Regions from separate parts of the Alkaliphilus metalliredigens QYMF genome, predicted to be linked through region 1. Evidence: riboswitches for the same ligand, from Rfam matches in the RefSeq annotation. Region 1 holds a riboswitch; each other region holds the start of a gene.
What was found. Region 1 has a riboswitch for molybdenum cofactor ahead of AMET_RS05050 (substrate-binding domain-containing protein). Riboswitches for the same ligand answer to the same signal wherever they lie in the genome.

Region 1 (10,066 bases):
CCTTTGGCACTAAAACCTAGTTGTTCTGCTGCCTTGATGACTCCATAGGCATTGGTTCCCTGCTTATCAGTGCCAGCAACTTCACGAATTTTTGTGATAGGTATTTTCAGACCGTAGTTTTTTGAAATGGTGGCTAAACAAGCTGCACCACAATCGGCTATATCGTGTTGTTTTATGCAATGGTATTTTTTGAACATCTGATCACCTTTATTTCCATATTTATTATTTGTTCTTTATTTGCCGCTTCAATCTTATGGGTTATCATTACTACTCGGTTGTTTTTACTACTTGCAGATTATTTTGTAATATGGTATTTAGAAATATTATTTACATGTTTATTCCTTCCATAAATATAATGATTTACAGTATGTATAACAAGGTATATTTTTACTAAATATGTATATTTGTACTTATTTTACCATCAACGTTCCGAGAATACCACTACCCGTTCAGGTAGTTTTTTATTCTAAAGAAACTAATTTTACATATCCTATGATTTCATCATCCACTTTCAGAGGAGTTGCAAAGCAATACAGTAGCTTCAGTTCTTCTAAAACATAACTTGATACAAGACTACATTTAAAAACTCATTACATTAAATTAATATAAAGCAAAAACGACTGTGAACACAGCCGTTTGGTTTTATTACATATCTATAATATTTACACAATTTAATACACATTACGATCGTCTAATGTCCCTCCCATTTTTTCAATGGTTTCCATAGCTAGGTTGATTTTTTCTTCCCCAACTTCTACTGTTACTTTATAGTTTTGATTAGTGATCTCTTCAAAGCCTGCCATACCGCTTGCCATTGGGTCCGCAGCAGCTATTGGGGCTTTACTGGCATCCAAATCTCCATTACCTGAATTCAGAGTCAGCTCCGACAAGCTGGTTCCAGTCTCTGTTCCTGCCACATTTCTCATCACGTTTTGATCTTCCTTATCATCATCCTTTATATCTACATAAGCTCTTACTTGTAACTCATTAAGCACACTCACAACTTGATTTGCATTTTTAATGTTTTCAAAAAAACCTTCTATTATCATCTTGATTCCTCCTTATGATGAACCTTGCTTTTATTTTTCATCTAAGGTGGTCTTTCTATTCAGGATATGTGGTGTCTTTTTTCTTCAAGGAGGATACCAGCCTTTCTTAAATCCTTTATCCTTTAATCAATCTTTATCTTTTAGACTGTAAAATATCCATAATTAAAAAAGTGATATCGTCCTCAATTTCTTCTATCTGGGTTCTCTTACAGATCTCTCGACTTATTTTCATCTTCAACTCTGGTCCTAATAAATGCTTATTCTCATACAACATTTTCTTCAATGTATTTTCTTGGATTAATGTATGGCTTTTAAAATTTTCCACCAATCCATCGGTGTAGAAAAAGATTCGATCTCCTTCTTCCAGTCGGGCTTCAGCTTTTACATATTGGGGATGAAAGAAATCTCCAAGCTTACAGATAGGGAATCCCTGACTTTGATCTAGCATTTCTACTTCTCCACTATTCCTCACCACCATTGGCACAGAATTCATCCCTGCTGTACAATAGGATAATGTTTTGGTTGGAATATGATAGATTGCATTAAAAACCGCAATGTGCATTTCATCGGGAAAATCAGATTCATTAAACACATTATATAGATTCATCAAGGGCTTTTCGCAAGAGTCCTCAATCCCCTGAATTGTATTGATGGTATCAGAAACCAGCACTCTTTCTATAAACATGGTCATCAAGGCCGCAGACACACCGTGCCCCGCTACATCTGCGATGAAAATACCGATACAGTCGTCATTAATTTTATAAACATCATATAAGTCACCACTCAAGTTACTACAAGGGATATATTCTGAAGAAAAGGCGATACCATCAATGAGTAGCTCTTTCTCCGGCAGTAATGACTGTTGAATTCTTCTGGCATACTCCAAGTCCTCTAGGACTTTTTCATTGACTTTCTTTACCTCTTGGGTGCTTTCTTCAACTATTTCCTCAAGGTTTTCAGTATATTCTATTAGCTTTGTTCGAGCTTCAGCTAGCTTTAAATAAGGTGCATCTAAATTATAAATAAAAATACCCTTAAAAATCAAATATGAACTAATTGCCTTGTAAATATGTCCCATGAAGTTGTATGTATCATGAACACTCTTATAGAGGGTAAAGGATGCTTCAGCAAAAATTCCAAAGGACAATCCTGCGATCACATATATAAAAACTAGGTTTTTTGTTTTCTGATAGTCCCTCATATATAAAAATATTGCTCCTATCATGAGGGCCATTATAAAGTATTCCAAGACAACTTTCAATGGCGTTAGCCCTTGCCCCTCTATAAACAAAGCTGGGAATAAATGAATCTGATAAGCGACTAAATAAAATACAAGTCCAGAAACGCCTATACTTACTAAAACAAAATACACTCTTTTATAGTTGGTTTTCAATTGATAGGGCACTAAAGCAGCACCCAGCATCCCCATGGCAAAGATCAACCTACCTATTATCCAAAATGTGGTTGCCATAGGAGCATTACTCTCTACAAAAAAACCTGTCATCCCCTCATAAACCATTGTATGAAAAAAGTCTATCATTCCAACAATGAAAAACATAGGAAAAAAAATCAGTAACCTTGCACGTTTGTTTTTATCATAGGTGTAGTAGGTTACAATAAAGATCATAAATGAAATGATAATACTAATAAACTCCAAATATGTATGATGGTATATAAAGGAATTGATTTCTAAAACAGTGTAGTACTTTTCCCCCAATACACCTACAAAATGAAATGTAGCTAATAAACCCACCCAGAGCCATATAAGCTTCATATATTGCTGATCCAGCTCTATTTTTTTTTCCTTTACACTAAACAAAAGCATCACCCCATTAAATTCATTGTCTATTCTATACAAAAGCCTCACTTCTCCACATTTCTACATTTTCTCTGAAAATCCTCTTTAATATTGATTTGGCAAGTAAAATATCATTATTAAACAAAAAATATATTGATCGTTGAAGGCGTCTTTATTTCAGGCAATAAGCCCATTGTAGGGATTATCAAAAATGAATATCAATTAAAAAAAGACATCCTCCTTACCCGGCTTGGAAGATGCTCTTCTCTACTTAATTTATACTTAAAAATCCTCGAATAATCTCTTGAATTCGCTCCACTTCCGTCTGTGGTACTCGTTCATACCATCCGCCATTGTGATAGTATCCCTCTCCTTGAATAGAGGTAGTTTGTAAGTCCTCTGGTTTAAAGGATAAAAAGATGCGAATTAATTTCTCTAATTCACCAGGCGTTAAAGAGGTTTGTACATTTTCACTTAAGATGTTCATCATGTCAAAGGCCCTAGTCAGTGTTCGAACTGAAGTCTTTTTCCCTGCTAAGGCTTGTAGTGCCTCCTGCTGTCTTAACATTCTATCGTAATCACTGGCATGTCTTCCATCATTACTTTGTCTGAAGCGCACAAAGTCCAGGGCATTTTTTCCGTCTAACACTTGCTCTCCTGGATATAATCGAATCCTTGTCCCATCTGCAGGGTCATCATATTCCATTTTTCTTGACACTTCCACTTTGATCCCATTAACCAAATCTACCAAATCAACAAAACCTTGGAAATTAATAGAAGCAAAGCTGTTTACTTGGATATCTAGCCATTCTTCGATGGTTTTCATCATCAACTCTGAGCCTCCCCTAGGATAGGCCCCATTGATTTTATCCATTCGATACCCTGGGATTTGAACATATGCATCCCTAGGGATAGAGATAAGGCTGATCTCCATTTCATTAGGGTCTACTAAAGCCAGCATCATTGTGTCTGATCTCCCCATATCCCCTAGTTGTTTACGGGCACTAATTCCATAGATTAACATCACAAAGGACTCTAGTTCATCTTGATTATAGAATTCTTCCCCTTGCTCAATATCAACGTTTTCACTGATAACCGATATATGATTGAGTGTATTTTTATATCCTCTATATATGCTGTAACCATAAATCATTGTTACCACAATGATAGAGCACAAACTAACTACCACAGCCCATTGCCATTTTTTCACGGCACTTTCTCCCTTCACGTACTGAAGTTATGATGATATTTCATTCTCAAAACTAAGTATAAGCAATCCTTGTTTTTTTGTCAAACATTGACGAGATACGCTCTCATCATTGCACAGATTATACTGCTTAATCATAAAATGAGACTTCATACATAAGAATGAAAAGTCCTATGAATTAAGTCTCATTTTATTTCAACCTCCCCATCATTGCTTTCACGACTTCATCAAAGGGAAGATGTCCAATTTGCCCCATTACTTTTTCTAATTCTGACTGTTCCTTCTTTTTTAGGGATCCAGATAAAACCAGTTGAACAGATTGCTCCCGATCCACTAAAACGGATACCACCTGCAGTGCACCGGTTAAAAGGCCTAAAACCACCAGTGCTTGAGATGGGGTGATATTGAACTGACTTTTATTCTGTTGCTCTTCATGTTTATACTTATGTTTATTTTGATTAGGATTATCATTGCTCCCCATTTGTTGATTTATCATAACTTCCTTTATTAATTCATTCAATTGGTCTGGTGAAAACATTCATTTCCTCCTCCCCCTTATGTATTTGTCCCTTATTCCACCTTATATTATGGAATGATGATTGGTAGACTAGGTACAGCAGGTCCTGGAATGTCTTCTAAGTCAGCAATAAAAATAATCGCTATTGCGATGAATATAATGAGTAATATAGTTCTGCGCACTTCTTCTAATTTGCACATACCCGTCACCTCTTTTAGAGAGTATATTAATTATTGTATTCATCTCTATATGAATTGTTCCTCAAATAAAAGAGGACTAGTATCCAGAAGAATTTCTAATCCTCCTAAATACTAGCCGAATTTATCTATATTTTATTCTGTACTTTCAATCTTCACTAAGTTTTTATAACAGTAATTGATTACATCACTTCTCTTAACAATCCCAATAAATACATCATTGTCATCCACCACAGGAACAAAGTTCTGATTTGATACAAGGTCTAATAGATCTTCAATGTCTGCATTAATTGAAACGGCTCTATTCTTTACATACTTTGGAATATCTTTAATGAATATCTTATTTGTCTCTTTAAATGTTAGGTCTGCTTTATTTTTTAATTCCCAAAGTATGTCACCCTCTGTAATTGTAGCTACGTATCTTCCCTCTTTATCTATTAATGGAATCGCTGAATATCGATGATATTCCATTTTTTCTAATACTTGGCGCATGGTGGCATCGATATTTTCACAAACAATTTCATTCTTGGGCGTTAGAAAAAATGCTACTTTCATTTATTCTCCCCCTTGCTCTTCTTTAGTACTTCTTATTCTTAGTCTAATACTTGAAATTAGCCTTACAAATATAAGCGGTGTAAGTCATGTTAGTACTTACACCGCTTATATTATATCATATTTCATTGATTTTTTCTATGTTTTTCATTAATGGATCGTTTTAAGCATTCATAGCTGTTAAGCATTTTATCCAGCTGTTGACTCATCTCCATTGCTTCATGTGTGATCTCTAGTTCATCATCACATCGGATAATATAATTAAGCTTAATTCGCATTGCTTCTATCATTTCAGATAATTCATCTAATTCCTTTATTGTTGGTCCTTCCATATCCATCCCCCCCAATGTTCAACCCTATCAACCCTATGTCCATTCTATCCGAACGTAAGTTCTGTGTAAAGGTTAAAAGATCATTATATGATTATATTTTTTCATTACAAATAAACTCTTTGGTATGATGACTTTCTGGATAGTTCATTACTTTTTCTTGATTCCCTACCTCGATCACTTTTCCATCCTTCATAAAGGCAACATCATGACAAAGGCGCTTTGCCTGATAAAGGTTGTGAGTAATCATAATAATTGTGGTTTTGTTTTCATGGAAAAACGCCTTTAGCTGTTTTTCCAGCATGAGAACGGATGTTGGGTCCAGGTTAGCCGTTGCCTCATCTAATAGTAAAAGCTCTGGACTAAAAATGATCCCTCTGGCTAAGGCAACTTTTTGGGCTTCTCCTCCTGAGAGCGTCCATGCTTTTTGATCTTTTAAATGCTCTATCTCCATATCTCTTAGCAAGCGGTCCACTCGTCTTTGGATTTCTTCTTTTTCTATCTTTCTTATTTTTAATGGATAAGCAATATTGTTAAAGACCGTAGTCCGCAATAAATAAGGTTTTTGAAAAACCAATGTCATTTTTTGTTTAATCTCATCGGTGATGCTAGCGCCACTATATTCAATTAAGCCATTGGTAGGCTCAATAAGTCCTGCAATCATTTTAATCAAAGTACTTTTACCCGCCCCATTGGGTCCAATAATCCCGAAAAAACTACCCTGGGGGATTGTTAACTCCTCAATACAAAGAACAGTTTGCCCCTTATATGATTTTTGTAGGCCTTTGATCTGTAGTTGCATTATGATTCCTCCTGCTGAAGTTTATATAGAATTGAGTTAATTAAAAATGATAGTAATAACAACACAATACCAATGGCAATGGCTGTTTCATAGTCTCCTTGGCTTTTGAGCATGGCAATGGCTGTTGTCATCACCCGTGTATCTCCTCTAATATTTCCCCCTACAATCATGACAGCCCCTACCTCTGATATGGCTCTACCATAACCAGTCACAATAGCAGCGAAGATATTGATACGCAATTCCTTAATCAGTAGGACTAAGGTTTGCATTTTGTTGGCTCCCAATGTTTCAGCTACCTCCTGAATCTCTCTCCCTTTTTCCTTGGTACCATTATAGACAATCCCTATAATGATCGGCATCACAAGACAAATTTGTGCCACAATCATGGCTGTGGGGGTATAGATAATTCTAAGCACACCGAGAGGACCACTTCTAGAAAACAATAAAAAGATAACTAATCCCACAATCACTGGAGGTAGACTCATCATAGTATAGACAAATCTAACAACAAACTGCTTCATGGGAAAATCCTTAACAGCCAGCAAAATACCCAGGGGTACTGCCACAAAGCTAGAGATTATACTGGCTGTCAATGTAACATATAAGGATAGTCCAACAATTCCATAAATCTCTCGATCAAAGGATAATAAGAGCATCAATGCACTTTTTGTCCCTTCTAGTATTTGTCCCATCTAGCTCCCCCCTACTACTTGGCGTTAGGTATAAATAAAGACTGACCAAACTCTGATTGACCAAACTCACCGATTAATCCCTGGCCCTTTTCAGACAAAAGCCACTCTATCAAAATCATTGCACCCTCATAATTAATTTGAACATTCTTATTGGGATTCACTGCAATCACACCATATTGATTAAAAAGCATTCCATCGCCTTCTAGTATAATATCTAAGTCTAAGTTATGCTTCATAGACAGATAAGTCGCTCGATCAGACAAGGTATAACCCAGCATTTCATTGGTCATCTGAATGACAGCACCCATACCTTGTCCCGCCGATACATACCATCGTCCCTTAGGGTCAATCCCTAAGGTTTCCCATAACTGCAGCTCCATCTTGTGGGTCCCTGAGTCATCTCCCCTTGAAAGAAATGTTTCCTCTGTATTCTGAAAAATGGAGAGGGCTTTTAGGATATCATTTTTTGCCAATACTCCAATATCCGCTGGATCATCCTTAGGTCCAATTAATACAAAATCATTGTACATCACGTCAAACCGTTGGATTCCATGATCTTCTTGGACAAACTCATCCTCAGCCTTTTTAGAATGAGCCAATATTACGTCAACTTCTCCATCTTTCCCCATTTGAAGTGCCTGTCCCGTTCCAACCGCCACTACTTTGACTTCAACACCTGTATCCTCAGTCAAGATAGGTAAAATATCATCTAGCAGACCACTATTTTCTGTACTGGTTGTTGTCGCTAAAAGAATACTATTTCCTGTAGATTGACCACTTTCTTTATGATCATCTATGGCTCCCTGACTACAGCCAATCACAGTCATTGCCACCAAGAGTACTGTCATTAGTAAAACATGCCATTTTCTTATTTCCATCGCTTTAATCCCCCTAAAAGTTCCCAATTATATTGCTCCTGGTAACAAAACTTTTTTCAAGAGCATTTCAGAAAAATAACAAAATACACCTTATTAGTCTATAAAAAAGCGCCTAAAAAGGCGTCGCATTAGATTTGCGCACTCCTTTCCGCTATGGGAGGCATTATTGTTTCCAACAATACCCTACAGGCTTGCACTCCATCAGACCATTGATCTATTAGGAGTCATAAGCTCGGAGAATTAATATCATTTCATTAGTCTTTCTATCTATTCTAATCATACCCTACCCCTTAATGGAGTGTCAATATTTTCACCAGTCAAAAAAACAACTCTCACTTTGTTTTGCGTCCATTGTAATTAGAATTCCTAAAGAAGTAACAAATTATTATTTGTTGGTAGCGATTTACAAAGATGAAAAAAAGTGTTTCTTTTTCTCAATTTTGAGCAAAAGAAACACCTTTTTCATCTTGATGCTATAACAATCAGACTGTATTCGATAATTAAAATTCTTTTAATAAATTAGCCATTTCAATAGCAGTTACAGCGGCTTCAAAGCCTTTGTTTCCTGCCTTAGTACCGGCTCTTTCAATAGCCTGCTCGATCGTATCTGTTGTCAGTACACCAAAAATCACTGGTACCTCTGTTTCCAGTGATACACTGGCAACACCCTTAGTGACTTCACTAGATACATAGTCAAAATGCGGTGTGGCACCTCTAATCACTGCTCCTAAACAAATGACACCATCATACTTTTGAGACTTCGCCATTTTTTTTGCTATCAAAGGCATCTCAAATGCTCCAGGCACCCATGCGATCTCGATATTCTCTTCATCCACGCCATGTCTTTTTAAGGCATCTATAGCTCCTGATAACAGTTTGCCTCCTATAAACTCATTAAACCTTCCCACAATAATGCCAAATTTTTGTCCCTTTGAAATTAACTTTCCTTCGTATACTCTCATTTTACTTTTCCTCCTCCATATTTAATAAATGTCCCATTTTATCTTTCTTGGTTTTTAAATAGAATTCATTTCTTTCATTATGATTCATTTCAATCGACACTCTTTCAACAATTTCGATGCCGTAACCCGTAATACCAGATAGTTTTTTAGGGTTGTTTGTCATCACTCTAATTTTTTCAATCCCTAGATCCGCTAATATTTGAGCACCGATACCGTAGTCTCTCATATCTTCCGGGAACCCCAGAGCCAGGTTGGCTTCCACTGTATCCATCCCCTCATCCTGAAGTGCATAGGCTTTAATCTTATTGATTAATCCAATCCCACGGCCTTCTTGCCTCATATACAACAGTACTCCTCTGCCTTCATCTTGAATTTTCTTAGCAGCCTCAGCATACTGTTCACCACAATCACATCTTAATGAACCAAAGGCATCTCCTGTTAAACACTCAGAGTGCACCCTTACCAACACAGGTTCCCCACCCGATACATCACCCTTAACCAGGGCTAAATGGTGCTCTCCATTGAGCTTATTTTCATAACCCACCATTTTAAAATCTCCATATTTAGTTGGCAGGACTGCCTCAGTAACTTTTTCTACCAATTTTTCATGCTTACTTCTATAGGAAATTAAATCAGCAATGGTGATAATCTTTAAATTATGTTCCTTAACATATTCCATCAGTTCTGGCACCCTGGCCATGGTTCCATCTTCATTCATGATTTCACAAATCACTCCTGAAGGGTCAAGCCCCGCCATTCTAGCCAAATCCACAGCAGCTTCTGTGTGTCCTGCCCTTTTTAGTACCCCACCTTCTTTGGCTACTAAAGGAAAAATATGCCCTGGCTTTGTGAAGTGCCTAGCCGTTGCCCCTGGGTCAACTAGCTTCAGTATCGTACAAGCCCGTTCACCGGCAGAAATACCCGTTGTGCATTCAACTGAATCAACAGAAACAGTAAAGGCTGTTTCCTTTGGATCCGTGTTATCCGTTACCATGGGAAAAATATTCAATTTCTGTAATGCACTCTTAGTCATGGGTGTGCATATGAGTCCTCTCCCATACCTAGCCATAAAGTTAATGGTCT
Region 2 (10,066 bases), 1.8 Mb from region 1:
AAAGGATCCTGCTGTTTTGTCATCCCATAGGATCCTACCATGTTACTCATTGTAATGGGGGCTCCCTTTTCTCCTATTGGAAAATGTGCAATAGAATAATTAAATCCAGTCCCCTCCTGTTTCATCTGTTTCAGAACATTTAATGACCAAGTGCCTGTAGGATAGACAGCTGTTTTTTGTTCCTGATAAAAGTGTGTCCATGCGTCATTGGCATTGTTTTCTCCAAAGTCTTCTGGCATCACAGCATACTCATTTTTCAAATTGATTAGTTTTTCTATCCCCTTTTGAGCTCGATGGTCATTAAATACATAATGTAACCCTTCATCAACGATTTCGCCTCCGTCACTCAGTAAAATTCCCCATAGGTTATAATATCCCGGTTGAATAAATCCTCCCAAGCCATAATGATCGATTTTTCCATCCTCTTCGCTAGCAAATGTCAAAACTTTCATTTTTTCAATAAATTCATCGTAATGCCACAAGCCATCCATAGGAGGCTCCACTCCCCTATCTTGAAAAATATCCAAATTTAATGCCATGGTGTAAGTGGTCATCATCCAGGGCATTGCCCATATACGGCCGTCATAAGTCACAGCCTCCAGGGCATTTTCACGGAAGTCCTGTATTTCAGTAACAGATAAAAATGGGTCTAGAGGCTCCAATAAGCCTTTATGGAGCAAGCTATAGTCGCTGCCAATGGGTATGATATCAGGTAGCTGTCCTAGTTTGGCAGCTGACTCTACTTGTATGGGTCCTCTTTCCCAGGTCAAGGGCTTAAATTGAATGTATACACCGGGATAAGCCTTTTCAAATGCCCGAATTTTATCATAAATCCACCTGAAGTTTGTGCCCGTACTTTGATCTAATCGTGGGTAGTCCCAGAATGTAATGACGCCAGTCCACTCCGGCTTATCTTTTACTTTATTGTAGTTCATTTCATTAGGACGATGAAACAATAAGTAAAAGGGTCCTATTATCATAAATAAAACAAATATGATACACAGAAAAAGGGTGATACCATTTTTAAGTTTTCTCTTGGCCATATACATTCCCCCTACTCCAATTTATTCATCTTTAGATTTGATTATTCATAGGGAATGTATATATGCAAAAATGACTCAAGGGCCTAGACTATTCTAGGCCCTTGATTGGATTTTCAACGAATTTCCTATTTGTACATCTCCTGTTTTGATCGTCTTTGCAAAAAAGATATGTTCTTGAATATGGCATTTTCTAGACTTTGAGATCAGGGGACAATTTGGGTGACAGTGTTTCCCTATTTCTGTTATTCTGATGACAGCTTGCCCCATCTCATATAAATCCACTTTATTCAGCACTTTCAAGGATAAGCCTTCCACTATAAAGTTAGCTTGAAACCGATTATGACAAAATCCCTTTCCAGTAGTTTCAACTAATTCTTTTAATCCCTTGGAGGTGATAAAACTCAATTGGCGTTCTTCTTGATTCTTTACTTCTACCAAAATACTTTCACATTGATGCCAGTTTCCCCCTTGGTCCTTATCATAAATTCCTTGGATCCTTTGCATCCATTAGCCCCCAATTTCAGACATGCTTCTTGCACTCATTTCATGCTTGTTGGTATATAGGTAATGTTTTTCAGGCTTTAATTGAATCCCGTTAGATAACACTGCTCCAATCTGTTCAGGATTTTCCCTAGCCACCCTTAATAAATCAATTTCGTGGTTACTGTGAAGACATGGCTTCAGTTTCCCATCACTTGTGACTCGAATACGATTACAGCTCTCACAAAAATGGCTACTAATAGGATTAATAAAGCCAACCCTTCCTTTTGCCCCCGGCAGTCTATAGAGTCTAGCTGGGCTAGTGGCATCTGTTATAATAGGAACCAATCCTTCAATTTTACTTTTCACTTCCTCATTGGATAGAAAACGGTCTTTTGCCCAACCACTTGCTTCCCCAATAGGCATCAACTCAATAAATCGAACATCAATAGGATCATCTACTGTTAAATTAGCAAAATCCTCTATTTCATCCTCATTATATCCTCCGATCACAACAACATTCAACTTCACAGGAGTCATCCCTAAGCGCAGGGCTTCCTGTATCCCTTCCAACACTTGGCTTAAATCGCCGCCCCTGGTGATTTCTTTATATCTGTCAGGTCTTAGAGAGTCAATGCTAATATTAATTCTTTTTAGCCCCGCATCTTTTAATGCTTCTCCATATTTTTTAATGAGGAGCCCATTGGTGGTCAATGCAATATCTTGAATTCCAGGTATATTTGAAATATTTTTAATTAATCCGATGACCCCTTTTCTAACTAGAGGTTCTCCACCAGTAATTCGTACTTTATTAATACCATTTTCCGCACCTATTCTGACGATTTGTTCGATTTCTTCCAAGGTTAATATATCTTGATGTGTTTTTTTATAGATTCCCTTTTCAGGCATACAATATTGACAACGCAAATTACATAGATCCGTGATAGAAATCCTCATGTAGTTAATGCTTCTTTGGAATGTGTCTTTCATGTATTTTCCCCCTTAATCATCTACTTAATGATGTGCTGGTGTTTGGATTAACTTTTTTTCGGATAAATATGAATATATAAAACAAAAACTAGTCCTCGAAAGGACTAGCTTAAATAGCTAGTATATTTCCTTTCCAATGTTGGGAGGCACAAAAATTTCTCTAGGTACCTATCGGCCACTAACCTTAGACAGTTTGCCCTTAGGAAAAGTAACTCGGAAATAAATTTTATTGAATTGTCTGGTAACTCATTTTATTATATCAGACTTTTTTACAAATTGAAACTAGCTATGGATAATTATTGTACTTCCCTTTCAATAAAGTCCCTATCTTGTGTATTTTTTTTAGTTTCATTGTGCTATAATTTAATTGATAATATTTTATCAAAGGAGAGGATACCTTGAAAAAGTATATTAACGTTCTTAAGTATGCTATGGAAATGGAAAAGCAGGGCCATCAATTTTTCAAAGAAAATGCTCAAAAAATGACCTTACCTAGTGCTAAAGAAATGTTTGAAAAACTTGCAGAAGTTGAGCTAGATCATTATCACTTCCTAGAAGATCAGGTTAACCATATGGTGAGTAACAATGAAGTCAAGGAAGTAGAAATGGATATTAACCGTGAAAATAATATCTTTGAAGAACGGGCCACTAAGGAAATGTTAGAACACACATTAAGTGAATCTATGGTACCAGATTTAACTGTCTTAAGAAGTGCTTACTTAATGGAAAAAGATTTTGCAGAGTTTTATCATGATGCTGCCTTAAAGGCTGAAGAACCTAAAGTAAAAAAACTCTTCACTACCCTAGCCACATGGGAAGAAGGTCATGAACGTTTTTTTAAAGAAGAATATGATCGTCATATGAAAGAATATATGTATCAACCTTGGGGGGGATAGCACTCGTCTGATGCTCTGGCATCGACTCATATCTCACTTAAATTTAAACTAGTAAAAGGAGTCGCTTGTGACTCCTTTTACTAGTTTATGTCCAATAAAAAAGATGGCCTAGTGTAGGCCATCTTTTTTTATCTTGCTATTATTTTTACAACTTTAACACCTGTCACCTTAAGCCCTGGAATTTTACAGTATTTATCCAAGTCTGTTCCATTAGTTAATACATTAGCTGCTCCTTCAAAGTAATGGAATGGCATGAACACAACATTTTCATCAACAATTTTTGTGACTTTTGCCTTTGTTCGCACTTCACCCCTAGGAGATTTCACCTTAACAGTTTCTCCATTCGTTATCCCTAGAGACACGGCTAGATTTGGATGCATTTCAATATAACTCTCTGGTGCCATTTGATTAATTCCCTCGGTCTTTCCTGTCATTGTTCTGGTATGATATTGATATAGAATTCGACCGGTTGTTAAGATGAGTGGATATTCCTCATTACCTAGTTCACTTGACTCCACATGTTCCACTGCCATGAACAATCCAGCTCCTCTGGCAGGCTTTCCTGTATGGAGAAACTTTGTTCCTGGATGATCTTCAGTAGGACATGGCCATTGAATTCCAATATCCTCAATTCTATCATAGCTGATTCCTGCATACTGCGGTGTCACTTGTCGAATTTCCTCAAAGATCTCTTCAACGTTTTTGTACTGCTTGTCGTATCCTAGGTGATTCATCAATTCCATGAAAATCATCCAATCAGCCTTGGCTTCTCCTTGAGAATTCACAGCTTTTCTGACTCGTTGTACCCTTCTTTCTGTGTTCACAAAGGTACCATCCTTCTCTGCAAAGGAAGCTGCGGGTAACACCACATCTGCTAGTTCTGCTGTTTCTGTTAAGAATAAATCTTGTACAACAACAAAGCTATTCTTTAAGGCTTCTTCAACATGATGAGTATCTGGATCAGAGACCATCGGATTTTCACCAAAGATATAGATCATTTTCACATCACCATGGGCTGCTTTATGCATTACTTCTGGAATGGTTAATCCAACATTATTAGAAAGCTTTGTATTCCAAGCCTTCTCAAACTTGTTAATCACTTCTGCATTTGTTACCTGCTGGTATCCAGGCATTACATTTGGTAATGCACCCATGTCACAGGCTCCCTGTACATTATTTTGCCCTCTTAGTGGGTTGATGCCAGTTCCTTCTTTTCCTAAGTTACCTGTGGCTAATGCTAAGTTAGATAAACTCATGACACTTTCAGTTCCATTGTGATGCTGGGTGATTCCCATACAGTAAAGAATACTTCCTCTAACGCCTTGACCATATAGACGTGCTGCTGCACGGATATCCTCTGGCTTAACACCACAAATCTCTCCAGCCATCTCTGGGGTATATTTTTGTACAACTTTCTTTAGTTCTTCAATTCCTTCTGTATTCTCTTCTATATAGGTTTTATCTTCTAAGCCCTCTTCAAAAATTACATTAAGCATTGCATTAGATAGGGCAATACTGGTTCCTGGCTTAATCTTTAAGAATACATCAGCATCTTGAGCTAGATCAATTTCTCTCGGATCAGCTACAATGAGTTTCGTTCCATTTTTCACTGCCTGACGTACTTGTGCTCCAATAACAGGATGACTCTCTGTTGTATTGGAACCCGTTATAAAAATGACATCAGCTTGCTTTACTTCAGCAACACTGTTTGTCATGGCACCGCTTCCTAATGTAGTTGCAAGACCTGCAACTGTAGAGGAATGTCAGAGTCGTGCACAATGATCAACATTGTTTGTGCCAATCACTGCTCTCATCATTTTTTGCATTAAATAATTTTCTTCTGTCAATGAACGAGCCGATGAAAAGCCTGCAATTGTATCTGGTCCAAAGTTCTCTTTAGTGTGTTTTACTTTATCAACAATAACTTGGTAGGCTTCTTCCCAGCTGGTCTCTACTAGTTTTCCATCCTTTTTGACCAATGGCTTTTTTAGTCGATCCGGGTGATTGATAAAATTGAAGGCAAACTTTCCTTTTACACAAAGTAATCCTTCATTAGATGGCCCCATTGCTGGATCTACTTCCACAACTTTATTATCCTTAACCAGAAGGTCCATTTGACATCCTACACCGCAATAGGCACAAGTTGTTCTAGTGGACTTTGTCTCCCAATATCTAAACTTTTCCTTGCTCTTAGGCATTAATGCGCCTACGGGACAGACAGATACACAGTTTCCACAAGAAACACAAGTGGAATGCTCTAGTCCTTTATCAAATGGTGTGGCTATATGAGTATCAAATCCTCTTTCAGCAAAACCGATGGCATCGGTCCCCTGAAGCTGAGAACAGACATATACGCATTTACCACAAAGAATACATTTCTCTTGGTCACTATAGTAGAATGGGTTGGATTCATCTGTTTCGTATTCTTTTTTCGCTCCACCATAACTGGACTCTTTTATATCATACTTGTAACACAAGTCCTGTAATGTACATCTTCCAGCCTTGTCACAGGTCAAACAGTCCAATGGATGATTGGCCAGCATTAAATCTAATATTTCTCGTCTTGCTTCTATTACATCATCACTTTCCGTCCACACTTCCATACCTTCACCAACAGGCGTACAACATGCAGTAGGTAGATTTCTACCTCCTTTTATTTCAACAACACATATTCTACAGGACCCATGAGGCTTTAGTCTTGGATCATGGCAAAAAGTTGGTATTTCTACGCCTAGTTGACTAGCTGCTTCTAATATTGTTGTCCCAGCTTCAACTTGGACTTTCATACCATCAATAGTCAATGCAATCATTTTTTCGCCCCCTTCTTACTTCTTCACAATCGCTTTAAATGGACAAGCTTCTAAACATGCACCACATTTAATACATTTTTCTTGATCAATTAAATAAACTTCTTTACCCTTTACGCCACTAATACAATCTACTGGACACTTTTTAGCACAAATGCCACACTTTTTACATAATTCACTCACTACTAGATATTTAGCTAAGGCTTTACACACGCCTGCTGGACAACTTTTGTCATGAACATGTGCATCATATTCATCTCTAAAGTACTTGAGTGTTGATAATACCGGGTTTGGTGCCGTTTGTCCAAGGCCACATAATGAAGATGATTTGATGGTCTTGGCAAGACTCTCTAGTTTATCAAGATCCGCAACGGTCCCCTTGCCCTCTGAGATAATATCTAATAACTCTAACATTCTTTTTGTTCCTTCACGACATGGCGTACATTTACCACAGGATTCTTCAACAGTAAAGTCTAAGAAAAATCTTGCAATATCTACCATACAGTTATCTTCATCCATGACAATCATTCCACCGGATCCCATCATGGATCCTAGTTCAATTAAGTTATCATAGTCAATGGGTGTATCAAGATGCTCCGCTGTAATACAGCCTCCAGATGGACCACCGGTTTGTACGGCCTTGAATGCCTTTCCATCAGGAATCCCACCACCAATATCATAAATCACTTCCTTGAGGGTCGTACCCATTGCAATCTCAACAAGTCCAGTATTATTGATTTTTCCTCCTAGAGCGAATACCTTTGTTCCTTTTGATTTCTCTGTTCCAATGCTGGCAAACCATTCTGCTCCATTTAAAATAATTCGTGGTACATTTGCATAGGTTTCTACGTTATTGAGTAACGTCGGTTTATTCCAAATTCCCTTTTGGGCAGGAAATGGTGGTCTTGGTCTTGGCATTCCACGTTTTCCTTCGATAGAGTTGATTAAGGCGGTTTCCTCTCCACAAACGAAGGCTCCAGCTCCCAGTCGAATCTCCAATTCGAAATCAAATCCTGTTCCAAAAATGTCCTTCCCTAGCAAACCGTTTTCCCGCGCCTGCCCAATGGCAATTTCAAGGCGTTCAACAGCAATCGGATACTCTGCTCGAATATACACATATCCTCTATTGGCTCCTGCGGCATATGCCGCTATGGCCATGGCTTCTATCACAACATGAGGGTCTCCCTCTAAGACAGAGCGATCCATAAAGGCTCCTGGATCTCCTTCATCGGCATTACAGGCTACATATTTTTCATCGCCCTCAGCCTTTGCTGTAAATTCCCATTTCAGCCCCGCAGGGAATCCACCACCACCTCGGCCTCTTAAGCCAGATCTTTTCATGATGTCAACGACTTCTTCTGGCTGCATTTCTGTTAAAACCTTACCTAAAGCTTTGTATCCATCATAAGCGATGTATTCTTCAATGACCTCAGGGTTGATGACGCCACAATTTCTTAAGGCAATTCTTGTTTGTTTTTTATAAAATCCAACTTCATCAATGGCCTTAATCTGGTCACCTACATATGATTCCTTGTATAATAAGTCAGTGACAATCCGTCCCTTTAATAAATGTTCCTCTGTAATTCTGTCAATATCTGATAGCTTTACATGACTATAAAAGGCGCCCTCTGGATAGACAATGACAATGGGTCCCGCTTCACACAATCCAAAGCAGCCTGTTTTAACGAGTTTAACTTCTTTTTCTAGCCCATACTTCTTAAATGCTTCATCAAATTCATCTATCATTTTAAATGAATCTGAAGATGCACAGCCTGTTCCGCCACACACCAATACATGTGATCTAAATAAATCCATGATTTTACCCCCTTACATAATTGTTGGTCATTTAAGCGCTATTGTCTTTATTACGAGTCCCTGACAAAACTACTTTTCGTAGGCACCAATGCTATATTCTGATACAATATTGCCATTGACAATATGATCTAGGATTACTTTTCTTGCCTTTTCAGCTGTCATGTCTACATAGGTTACCTTATCTTCACCTTCTTTGTAGATTTCAACAATGGGCTCATACTTACAGACCCCTATACAGCCTGTTTGTGTGACAATAATGTGTTCTAAATTTCTTTTTTTCACTTCTTCCATTAATGCCATCATCACTGGTCTTGCCCCCGATGCAATCCCACAGGTTGCCATACCTACAACAATTCTGGTTCCACCTTTTTCTGTTCGAAGATTAACCTGGTCAAGTGCTGCATTACGAATCTTTTCAAGATCTGCCATTGATTTCACTTAAAACCCTCCCTCTATTAAACGTCTTTGATTGATTACTTTTGATACTTTTCAACAATACCCGGTATATCCGTTAACTTCAATCTACCATAAACATCCTCATTAACTGTAAGTATTGGAGCTAATCCACAGGCACCAATACATCGTGTTGCCACAAGAGAAAATCTTCCATCCCCTGAGTTGCAACCAGCCTTTGCACCAATTAGTTCACTGACCTTATCCAGAATAGGTTGTGCCCCTTTTACATAACATGCGGTTCCCATACAAACACCGATAACGTAGTCTCCTTTAGGTTCTAAAGAAAATTGGGAATAGAATGTGATAACCCCATAAATTTCACTTAAGGGTATCTTCATTTCTTCACAAATTTTCTTCTGTACCTCTAAAGGAATACATCCAAAGATTTTTTGAGCCTCATGTAGAACTGGCATCAATGGACCCTTTTCACCCTTCTCTTCTTCCATCACTATCTGAAGCTTTTGAAAATTTTCTTCAGTTAAACTGGTTTTTTTCATTATGTCCCCTCCTTATTTCATTAAAAATCCTTCTTGATCTACATTCCATACTACAGTCAATAAATAACGCTTCTCATCCCTGTTTCATACACCATACACTAATCATACTATATTTATGTAAATATAAAAATAAATTTTCTGAATTTTACCCCTCTATAACAATACGCCTTTTATGCCTAAAACTCCTCTTTGCTATTACAATTGATTTATATACAATCGATTATAACAAGATAATACCGTTAAATTTTTAACTATTGTATGCAAAAAAATAAGCTATTCGCTTTATTATATCTGTTTTTTTCAAGCTCACTGCCAGTATTATTAATGTGAATAATGTCAATGTATATTCGAGGACATTATATATTAAATATTCATATAAATCAATGATTCTTTTGTCATTTGTGTGTATTTTCATAATTATTTGACAATAATTAATTGTCAAATAATTCATCCTCCTCTTACGCATTTGTTAAATTATTATCCTTCATCTACAAATCTATTAAGCTAAAACATACTAAATTCTATTTAATTCTTAGACAAAGATAGTATTAGCAAAATAAAAAGATCAATCTTTAGCTTTGATTGATCTTTTTCATCACTTGTTTACCTATTATTGGTATTGTTATCGTCCTTACCCAAGCTTATTTGAGAAAGGTTCAAGTACTCGGTCTAAAATCTGTGTCATGTATCCAATTAATACTCCATAGTTGACAATTGGCACACCTTGTCCTTTTGCTCGATTAATTCGGTTCATCATCTCTCGTCTATTATGCATACAGGAACCACAGTGTACAATTAATTTATATTTAGATAGGTCTTCTTCAAAGGTTGTTCCTGCAAACCATGAAAAGCTAAGCTTTCCACCTACTTCTTTTTCCAACCATCTAGGAATTTTCACTGTACCAATATCATCCTCTTGTCGGTGATGGGTACATCCTTCTACGATTAACACTTCATCTCCTGGCACTAACGTCTTAATTGCCTTAGCTCCTTCTATCAACGTATCCAAGTCACCCTTATACCGTGCGAATAAGATCGAAAAAGATGTTAGGGGTATTTCCTTTGGCACAATTTGAGACACA
Region 3 (10,066 bases), 2.1 Mb from region 1:
AAAAAAGAAGGTTGAAGCGCTTTGTGTTTTATAATACAATTACCAATGCAGATCAAAATGAGACGAGGTGAATCCATGCTAGTGCCAAATGAACAAAATGAGCGTATGATAACATATGAAGTGGAGGCAGAAGATGATCAGCAACCGCTTAAGGAGACACTAAAAAATAGGTTAGATCTATCCAGTCGTTTATTGACAAAGCTCAAGAAGAGTAAACGAATTTTAATAAATGGACAATATGCTAAATATCATGAATTGCTTAGTGAGGGAGATTGGATCAAGATTGATATGACTGAGGAAGCCAGTCAGTTTGAACCGCAAGAAATACCCTTCAATGTAGTTTATGAAGATATCGATGTCATTGTGATAAATAAGGAACCAGGAATTGTTTCTCATCCGACGAAAAGTCATCCAAAGGATACAATTGCTAATGCAGCCCAAAATTATTTGGAGAAAAAGGGTGTCGCCTGTAGAATACGCTTTGTCAATCGATTAGATATGGATACTTCTGGATTACTAGTCATAGCGAAAAATCCTTACACACATCATATTATGTCTCAACAGATGAAAGCCAACGAAATAACTAAAAAATACGTTGCGTTTGTTAAAGGGGTTGTGGTGGCAAATGAAGGGGAGATTGATGGGGCAATTTATCGGTCAAGCGACGAGACGATAAAGAGAGTAGTAGATGATCGTGGACAGCAGTCCTTAACAAAATTTACTGTCTTGGAAAGATATGCGGATGCAACTATGTTGGAGGTATCGCTATTGACTGGTAGAACCCATCAAATTAGAGTGCATATGGAATCTATAGGACATCCCATGCTAGGAGACCATTTATATGGCTATGTGGATACAGAGCTTATTAGACGACAGGCCTTACATGCAAGTTATTTAAGTTTCTTACAACCACGGTATAAGGAAAAAATAGAGGTGAGGGCATCATTACCAAAGGATTTAAATGAGCTAAGAAATAAGTTGAAGGATGAACTACTAAGATAGGCAAAAAAGCAAAAAAAAATGGTGGAGCATAGCGGACTCGAACCGCTGACCTCCACACTGCCAGTGTGGCGTTCTCCCAACTGAACTAATGCCCCGACTATAGTAAATATACTATGTTTCATCTGAAAAGTCAATATAAAAAATATTATCTATCTTTTCAAAAATATACTGAAATTGAGACTGTATTAGTCGAATTACTGAGAAAAAAGCAATTAAAAATATGAAAATAATACTAATTCGATAGAAGGAATAATTTAACAGGTATAGAATAGTATATGATAGGGAAACAATCAGAGAGGAACCTCAATTAGAAAGCAATTTGTGGAGAACTTCAGGGAGTATGCATAGAAAAACATAATCCTAAAGGCAGGGGGGAACGCAGTGGAAACTGATATGGTGGTAGATAAACAACAAATAGAAAAAATTGAAGAGGATCTGGCTTTTTTATCTAGTGAGTTAATCGCCCTATTAAAGGACCATAAAGAGAGAGGGCTCATTGATGAAGTGCGATTTGAAAAAGAAATTAAAGTCAAAGAAATGTATTTAAACTATTTTAATAACAAAAAAAGATGATTAGTTTTTTAATGGAAGGCACGGGGGTGAACGCGCCGTCCTCAAAAAAGTCTATGGTGAGACCATTGGAATTACAGAGAATATTGAGGACTACAAGATACTAGGGAGCTAGTATCTTTTCTATGTGTGTATATTGCACTATAAAGAAAGATGAAAGTTTGATATTATAGGATAGATGACATAAGAAAAGGAGTTTTTAAATGAGAGAGACAAGTAGTGTTATATTACATTCTATAATTGTTCATGTATTAGATAAAACAGCAGAGGAACCCCTTCTGACAGATTTTCAGCAAGAGATAACGGAGGAGATCCACGAATTAATAGAAAAACATATTGTGCGTTCCCTAAAGGATGATGACAATCGTATTGCTAAGTTTATTACGGGACCAAATATTGTGAGGGACAGCTGCGACCAAATACTTTATCATGAGAGTAGCTTTGTTGAAAGTAGTAAAATCATTGCTCAGCATCTGTTTCGGGCTATGAAAGTCAATGCAAACACATCTTCTTGTGATCTAGTTATTTGCTCGTATTCTGTAGATTCACAAAAATATGTGGGGATTTTAAAAATGGATTATCGCAAGTCCTATGTTCATGATATTGAATATGTGGATGATAGATTTAAGGTTTCGATTATTTCCCATGAGACTGGTTTGCCAGGAATGGCGCAACGTTTACAGAAATGCGCATTTATTAAAAGATATGAGGCTAACGATGAATACGATTTAGTTCTTTTGGACAAACAACAGGCCAAGGGAAGCGAACAAGATGTGGCCCATTTTTTTGCTCAGGATTTTTTAAACTGTAATATCCTTGTGGATAGTAAAGATAAAACAAAAATGTTTAGGAGTATGACCGAAAAATTTGTAAGAAATGAATTGAGACAAGATGTAGCACATGCTGCTACAGCCAGGGATGTATTAGCTACACATTTAAACAAAGAAGAAGAAATTAATGTGAGACAGTTTGCAGAAGCGATGTCAGATGATAATGAAGAGATGAAAAATAATTATATAGAGCATTTAAACAATGAAGGATTTCAAGTAACGGGATTTGAAGTCAACAAGGAGTGGGTAGAGAAAAAGCTTAAAAGAAAGGCCATCAAGACTGATACGGGTTTTGATATTCGAAATGAACGAGATATCTTTAATGATCCACATAAATTTTCTGTTCAACGAAATGGAGACGGAACCATTAATATTGTGCTTAAAAACATACGAAACTTCGTAGAAAAATAGAACATGAATCGTGATTTTAGATATTGTTAATGAGATTGCATTCCTTGAATCAAAATATAAGGTGTGAAAATCTAAGTATGACAGCGTATGAATAAGCATTACCCCTATAATCTGTATCAATAGAATATAGAGGCCATGAAACAAACTTTTGCTTTGATGTCGAATGTGTTAACATAATATATCTGGTTAAATGAAACACCCCTTACATACCAAGTTTTTTAACTAACTTTTGAAAGGGGGTTTTTTTATGTTAAAACTAACTAAAAAACAATTGATTATAGTACTTGGTATTGCTATTGTTGTTGTGAGTGCAATTGGTTATGCCGTTTATACTCAATATTTTAATGAGGATAAACTGGAGATTAGTTATACTGCTTTCTTAGAAAGTACAGAGGCAGGAGAAATTAGAACCGTCAATCTATCGGAAGGTCCTAAATTGACAGGAGTCTTTGAGGATGGAAAACAGTTTATAACAGACCATCCAAGAACTGACAGTTTGAAAGAAAATTTGTTATTACATGGAATACAGGTCAGAGAAACAACAGACCAATATTCTGTTGTTCAAGTAATTACATTTGTTGTTTTGATAGGTGGATTTATTGGGGTCGCCATCTTTTTATCTAAGAAAAATGCGACACAAACCTCTAAGGAATACGACAAGATGTCTGATGTTGAGTTTTCTACTCAAAAAGACTCATCGATTCGATTTGCAGATATTGCAGGGAATCAAGAGGCGAAGGAAAATGCCATGGAGCTTGTAGACTTCTTGAAGAATCCAGAGAAGTATAGCCGTTATGGTGCAAAAATGCCTAAAGGGGTTATCTTATATGGATCTCCAGGAACGGGAAAAACGCTATTAGCAAGGGCTCTGGCCAGTGAGGCGGGAGTTGAATTTTTAGCTGTTTCCGGTTCGGATTTTGTACAGGTATATGCAGGATTAGGTGCTGGTAGAATCCGTAACTTATTTAAAAAGGCAAAAGACAAAGGAAAATGTGTCATTTTCATTGATGAAATTGACGCCATTGGAAAGAAAAGAGATCGTGGAGGTTTAGGTGGTAGCGATGAATCCGACAGGACACTAAATGCATTATTAACTGAGATGTCTGGATTTAAAGGTAGCGAAGGAATCATCGTAATGGCGGCAACTAACCGTCTGGATATACTTGATGATGCACTACTAAGACCTGGACGATTTGATCGTCAAATTGAGATAGGACTACCTGATCTGAAAGCAAGACAGGATATTCTACAATTATATACTCAAAATAGACCTATAGATCCAAAGGTGTGCTTACGAGGAATTGCACAACAAACTGTTTATTTCAGTGGTGCCAAACTTGAAAATTTAATGAATGAAGCAGCTATTTATGCAGCAAGAGAAGAAGCAGACTTTATTACGGAAGGACATATAGATAAGGCTTTTTACACAGTGGTAGCTGGAGAAGAGAAGAAGGATCGAAGTAATATTCAGCCAATTGATAGAAAGATTACTGCATATCACGAAGCAGGTCACGCTGTTGCCACAAAGCTATTGTGTCCCCAAAATAAAGTGACAAAGGTAACGATTATACCAAGCACCAAAGGAGCTGGTGGATTTAGTATGAATATTCCTCCAGATCAAATGTATCATACTAAAAATAGTATGGTAAATAGTATTAAAGTTGCTTTATCAGGAAGAATCATAGAAGAAATTGTTTTTGGACCAGATTTTGTCACAACAGGAGCCAGTAATGACATTCAAAAGGCAACAGAAATTCTAGGTGCAATGATCAAACAATTTGGGATGAATGATGAAGTAGGTATGATTAATTATGATGTTTTATTTGGTCGACAAGGTGCTTGTGACCAACGAGTAATGGAACTAACAAAGTTAAATATGAAGCGTTTATACGATGAAACAAAGGTGCTCCTAGAGAAGAGCCTTAACATTGTTGAGGCTGTGGCGGAGGACCTATTAATAAAGGAAACATTAAAAGAAGATGAAATCAATGAGATTTTCAGTGGATTTCAATCTATGTAATGAATGAACTCGAAGATAAAATTTTGATCCTATAAGTAAAAAAAGTCTTATAATGCAGGGATTCCGTGGAAGCTAGAAAGCAAGGAATGTTTTGAAGGAAAATCAGCCTTAAAAGGCAAAAAGTTCATTTTATATTTTCTTTGTTTTGGTGTATAATAAGTTAAAGACATTCTGAGATGTACGTTTTGAATCGTAAAATTCAACCGACAGTAAACATCCGGGAGACTAAGTTTTTACTTGGACTACATGCCACCGTCGAGTGGACTTAGGAAGAGTAAGGCAAGTCACCCACCTAGAGTGAGGTGCGGGTGTGAATTTTGCATCTGACGGCATCTTGGATTAAAAACCTCCTATTTATAGGAGGTTTTTGTTGTCTTAATAAAAATTGAATTTTCTGACCAAATGTGGTACGATAATAATGAATTTAATAGAATGTTACGAATTTCCGAGTGAGATTATCTAAGGCGATGCTACGATGACTTACCTCTGGGTAAATGAAGAAATTCTCTTGCCTCCCGAACTTGAAAAGGAAATTTGCTTTACATAAGAATTCTAACTAACGAATTCATATTTGTGTTAAAGCTAATCCTTTTGGATTAGCTTTTTTGTATTTAAGTGGGATATGAGTCGACGCCATAGCGTCAGACGAATTTGACGGGGGGGATATTCAAATGATTGAGTTATTAGATACTGTAACACTAGAAGAGGCAAAACAGATTGTCATTGAAAATTTCAAAGAAACATCCTTGGATAGTGAAAAGGTACCGTTATTTAAAGGGGGGGGGAGGGTCCTTGCTACGGACATCACAGCACCTATCGATGTGCCGGGATTTGACCGCTCTACTGTTGATGGGTATGCTGTTGTGGCTAGAGATACCTTTGGGGCCAGTGAATCTTTACCGAGCTTTCTAGACATGATTGGAGAGGTCGAAATGGGTCAAGGGACCTCATTGCATTTACAAAGAGGGCAAAGTTGCTATGTGCCTACTGGGGGAATGATTCCTGAAGGCTGTGATGCAGTTGTCATGGTAGAGTATACAGAGGCTTTAGATGAGAAAACAGTGGGCATTCAAAGTTCTGTTGCACCTAGAGAAAATCTACTGAAAAAGGGAGATGATCTGTCGAAGGGCGAACTAATCTTTAAAAAGGGACATCGTCTTCGGCCTCAGGATATAGGGGTGCTCTCTGGTATTGGATTTACGGAAATTGATGTTTATCAACCGATTAGAGTGAGTGTCATCTCTACTGGGGATGAAATTATTGGACCAGAAGAAGAATTGAAATTGGGGCAAATAAAGGATATGAATACTTATAGCTTAGGAATAGCGGCTATGGAAGATGGTTGCGAAATTGTGGCCACTGCCGTTGTTAAAGATGAGATAGAAACATTAAAGAATAAAGTTCAAGAATTGATGCAAAAAAGTGATGTGATCTTAATTTCTGGAGGGAGCTCTATGGGGACTAAGGATGTGACAAAAGATGTGATTGATGCCTTGGGAAATCCCGGTGTGTTATTCCATGGAATCGCAGTGAAGCCTGGTAAACCCACAATTGGGGGAAAGATATCAGATAAAGCGATTTTTGGCTTGCCAGGGCAACCTGTATCGGCCATGGTGGTCTATCAAACCTTAGTGCGACCATTCATCCACTTCCTTTATGGCTTAAAAGTGCATATGCCTTATATTGAAGGATCGGTTGCAGTCAACATTCCCTCGGCTCCAGGGAGAGAGCATTATGTCATGGTAGTCATACAGGAGGAAAATGGGGAGAAAAGAGTGTATCCTGTCCATGGAAAATCTGGCATGCTGACCACAATGACAAAGGCCCATGGATACATCTGCCTTGCTTTAAATCAGGAAGGTGTGAGCCTAGGTGATGCTGTTAAGGTGTATTTATTTTAGCTATTATCAAAAGATGTAATTTACTAAAGCAATTGGGGGGGCAATTGAATGGAAAAGAAAGAAAGAAGTTTATATTTGACTAGTATTCCTTTGGAAGAGGTCCGAGGGATGTATTTAAAAGCCATTGAAGAGCACGGAGGAATCCCTGAAAAAAAAGAGGAGATTTCTGTAGAAGAGAGTTTAAATCGGATTACAACAGATCCTATTTTTGCTAAAAAGTCTTCTCCAAACTATAACGCTGCTGCCATGGATGGCGTGGCGATCATCTGCAGTAGAACCTACGGTGTCTCTGAAAAAGAGCCGATACGGTTAATATCCCCGAGGGATTTTATATATATCAATACCGGCGGTGTGATTCAAGAACCCTATGATGGGGTCATCATGATTGAAGATATTGTGGAAATAGATCAGAATACAATTGAAATTCATGAAGCAGCTAAGCCTTGGCAGCATATACGTCCCATCGGGGAGGATATTATTGAAGGAGAATTGATTATACCAGCCAATCATAAAATTAGACCTATGGATATGGGGGCATTGATGGCTGGACACATGCAGGTCTTGTCGGTTTATCCTAAACCCAGTGTGGGAATCATTCCAACTGGATCAGAAATTGTTTCTGTAAATGATGAACTAATGGTAGGGAAAATCATTGAATCCAATGGGACGATGTTTAAGGCTTTTGTTGAAGAGGGTCATGGAGTGGCTAACTTGTATGGAATTACTCCTGATGATCCTGATATCTTGAAAGAGAGTATTAAAAAGGCATTAAAAGAAAACGATTGTGTTTTAATCAATGCAGGTTCATCAGCGGGCTCAAAGGATTATACTGTTAATGTATTGAGGGAGATGGGAGTGGTCATTGCCCATGGTGTTGCTATTAAGCCTGGAAAGCCTGTGATTTTAGCCATTGTAGACAATAAACCGGTTATAGGAATTCCAGGATATCCGGTGTCGGCATATTTTGTATTTGAGTTTTTTGTCAAGCCACTTCTAGATGTCTATCATCGCCAGATTCCACAACAAAAATCCATGACAAAGGCTATTTTATCTAGACGTGTTGTTTCTTCATTAAAGCATGAAGAGTTTATACGAATGAAGTTGGGGCTTGTGGGACAGAAAATGATTGCCACACCATTAGATAGAGGTGCCGGCGCGACTATGTCCTTAGTCAAGGCTGACGGCATCTTAATCGTGCCCCAAAGAAGAGAAGGGTATGAGGCGGGGAGTGAGGTGGATATTCAACTACTAAAACCCATAGAGGAAATTAAGCAGACCATTGTATCCATTGGAAGTCACGATGTTGTCATGGATTTATTAGCTAACCAATTACATCAAACACAACCAGATTTATTTTTATCCTCAGCCCATGTGGGAAGCTTGGGTGGTATCATGGCCCTAAAGAAAAAAGAATGCCATATGGCCCCAATACATTTGTTAGATGAACAAAGTGGGGAGTATAATGAAGCCTACGTGAAGCGATATATTGGCTCTCATGAGATGATGATAATTAAATTTGTTAAGCGAAGTCAGGGACTTATGGTGTCTAAGGGGAATCCTAAAAATATAAATCGGATAAAGGATTTGGTTCGTAAGGACATCCGCTTTGTTAATCGGCAGAGGGGAGCAGGAACCCGTATTCTATTAGAGTACTTCTTGAAAGAGGAAGAAGTTGATCCTGAGGGCATTGTTGGTTATGATCGAGAATTGACGACTCATATGGCTGTGGCCATGGCTGTAGCCAGTGGCAGTGCCGATACTGGACTTGGAGTTTATTCTGCAGCTAAAGCTATGGGATTGGACTTTATCCCAATTGCCTGGGAGGACTATGACCTCTGCTTACCCGCAGAGATGCTTGGAGATCAAAGGATACAAAGTTTAATCGAAACCATAAAAAAAGAAACGTTTTTAGCTCAAGTCAACGCTTTAGGTGGATATGATACCAGTGAAATTGGAAACGTAGTCAAAATATAGTTGAGGAGGAATCATTATGGCAAAGGTAGTGGCGATTAATATCAGTAAAGAAAAGGGAATTCCAAAAGAACAAATTGAAAAGGGGACCTTCGTCGAAAATTTTGGTTTGGAAGGGGATGCCCATGCTGGTGATTGGCATCGACAAATAAGCTTATTGGGTCAGGAAAGCATTGATAAGATTAAGGCCCTGGGTATGGAAGAATTAGAAGCTGGGAATTTTGCTGAAAATATTACAACAGAAGGGATCACCCTATACGAGCTTCCCATTGGTACCAGGCTTAAGATAGGGGTGACCATTCAAGAGGTGACTCAAATAGGGAAGGAATGCCATCAACGCTGTGCTATTTTCCACACAGTGGGGGATTGTGTCATGCCACGAGAAGGGATTTTTACAAGGGTGATACAGGGTGGACTTGTTTTACCAGGGGATACAATCGAAATAATAGAAGAAGATAGATAACCTATAAAAAGAGCGTCTTCGACGCTTTTTTTGATTGTGCTGATTTTTAGGAAGGAAATCGTCAATAATAGTTGAAACAGGTAAAATGAAGCAAAGGGTGAAGGAGTGAAAAGATGGATAAAAAGGAGATTGCCAATATATTGGAGGAAATTGGGATGCTTTTAGAGCTGAAGGGAGAGAACCCCTTTAAGGTCAGAGCATATTATAATGGAGCTCGAGCGCTGGAATTGTTAGAAGAAGACATTGAAGAGCTAGTCAACAGCGGGGAAATTCACAAGGTAAAGGGAATCGGAAAAGCTTTAGCTGAAAAGATCACTGAGCTAGTTCAAGAGGGGCACTTAGCATACTATGAAGCCTTGAAAGATGAAACGCCTGAAGGACTCTTTGAAATTTTAAAAGTCCCTGGTATTGGCCCGAAAAAAGTAAAGGAGCTTTATGAAAAACGATCCATCACAACATTAGGAGAGCTAGAATACGCTTGCTTGGAAAATAGATTAATTGATTTAAAGGGATTTGGAGAAAAGACGCAAAATAAAATTTTATCTGGCATAGATCACATAAAAAAACACCGGGGGCAACATTTGGTGTCCACTGCACTAACACTAGGGAATCAGCTGCTTAGAGAACTCCAGCAACATTCTAGAATGATAAAGGTCAGTTTAGCCGGGAGCATTCGTAGACGAAAGGAAATTGTAAAGGACATTGATATCATTGGTTGCTGTTTGGAACAGGATCGTGAAGATATTATGGCATTTTTTACTTCCTTGACAGGTGTGACAGACGTGATTGCCCAGGGAAAAACAAAAAGCAGTGTGTCATTAGATATGGGAATCAATGTGGATTTAAGAGTGGTAGATGAAAGCGAATATGCCAGTGCGCTGCATCACTTTACAGGAAG

Region 2: linked by a shared signal. The riboswitch ahead of moaA (GTP 3',8-cyclase MoaA) and the one ahead of AMET_RS05050 (substrate-binding domain-containing protein) in region 1 are both predicted to bind molybdenum cofactor.
Region 3: linked by a shared signal. The riboswitch ahead of AMET_RS15590 (molybdopterin molybdotransferase MoeA) and the one ahead of AMET_RS05050 (substrate-binding domain-containing protein) in region 1 are both predicted to bind molybdenum cofactor.

Annotation. Positions count from the first base shown of each region.
Region 1 is NC_009633.1:1,067,385-1,077,450, reverse strand. Features, by position in the region: gene AMET_RS05095 (peptidase domain-containing ABC transporter) at 1-197, opposite strand, end outside; gene AMET_RS05090 (hypothetical protein) at 672-1,049, opposite strand; gene AMET_RS05085 (MASE3 domain-containing protein) at 1,183-2,907, opposite strand; gene AMET_RS05080 (LCP family protein) at 3,119-4,057, opposite strand; gene AMET_RS05075 (hypothetical protein) at 4,245-4,592, opposite strand; gene AMET_RS26815 (hypothetical protein) at 4,640-4,771, opposite strand; gene AMET_RS05070 (CBS domain-containing protein) at 4,904-5,323, opposite strand; gene AMET_RS05065 (Spo0E family sporulation regulatory protein-aspartic acid phosphatase) at 5,446-5,652, opposite strand; gene AMET_RS05060 (ATP-binding cassette domain-containing protein) at 5,744-6,451, opposite strand; gene AMET_RS05055 (ABC transporter permease) at 6,451-7,143, opposite strand; gene AMET_RS05050 (substrate-binding domain-containing protein) at 7,158-8,021, opposite strand; molybdenum cofactor riboswitch at 8,147-8,271, opposite strand; gene ribH (6,7-dimethyl-8-ribityllumazine synthase) at 8,522-8,983, opposite strand; gene AMET_RS05040 (bifunctional 3,4-dihydroxy-2-butanone-4-phosphate synthase/GTP cyclohydrolase II) at 8,985-10,066, opposite strand, start outside.
Region 2 is NC_009633.1:4,187,501-4,197,566, forward strand. Features, by position in the region: gene AMET_RS20090 (extracellular solute-binding protein) at 1-1,043, opposite strand, end outside; gene AMET_RS20095 (hypothetical protein) at 1,137-1,547, opposite strand; gene moaA (GTP 3',8-cyclase MoaA) at 1,551-2,513, opposite strand; molybdenum cofactor riboswitch at 2,624-2,744, opposite strand; gene AMET_RS20105 (ferritin-like domain-containing protein) at 2,912-3,409, shown strand; gene fdhF (formate dehydrogenase subunit alpha) at 3,538-6,219, opposite strand; gene nuoF (NADH-quinone oxidoreductase subunit NuoF) at 6,235-8,031, opposite strand; gene AMET_RS20125 ((2Fe-2S) ferredoxin domain-containing protein) at 8,101-8,460, opposite strand; gene AMET_RS20130 (NADH-quinone oxidoreductase subunit NuoE family protein) at 8,505-8,984, opposite strand; gene hydF ([FeFe] hydrogenase H-cluster maturation GTPase HydF) at 9,616-10,066, opposite strand, start outside.
Region 3 is NC_009633.1:3,212,923-3,222,988, reverse strand. Features, by position in the region: gene AMET_RS15615 (RluA family pseudouridine synthase) at 46-1,002, shown strand; tRNA gene AMET_RS15610 (tRNA-Ala) at 1,022-1,097, opposite strand; gene AMET_RS15605 (hypothetical protein) at 1,384-1,575, shown strand; gene AMET_RS15600 (nucleoid-associated protein) at 1,776-2,813, shown strand; gene AMET_RS15595 (ATP-dependent metallopeptidase FtsH/Yme1/Tma family protein) at 3,061-4,833, shown strand; RNA gene ssrS (6S RNA) at 4,999-5,178, shown strand; molybdenum cofactor riboswitch at 5,265-5,381, shown strand; gene AMET_RS15590 (molybdopterin molybdotransferase MoeA) at 5,505-6,734, shown strand; gene AMET_RS15585 (molybdopterin biosynthesis protein) at 6,783-8,708, shown strand; gene AMET_RS15580 (MOSC domain-containing protein) at 8,725-9,168, shown strand; gene polX (DNA polymerase/3'-5' exonuclease PolX) at 9,282-10,066, shown strand, end outside.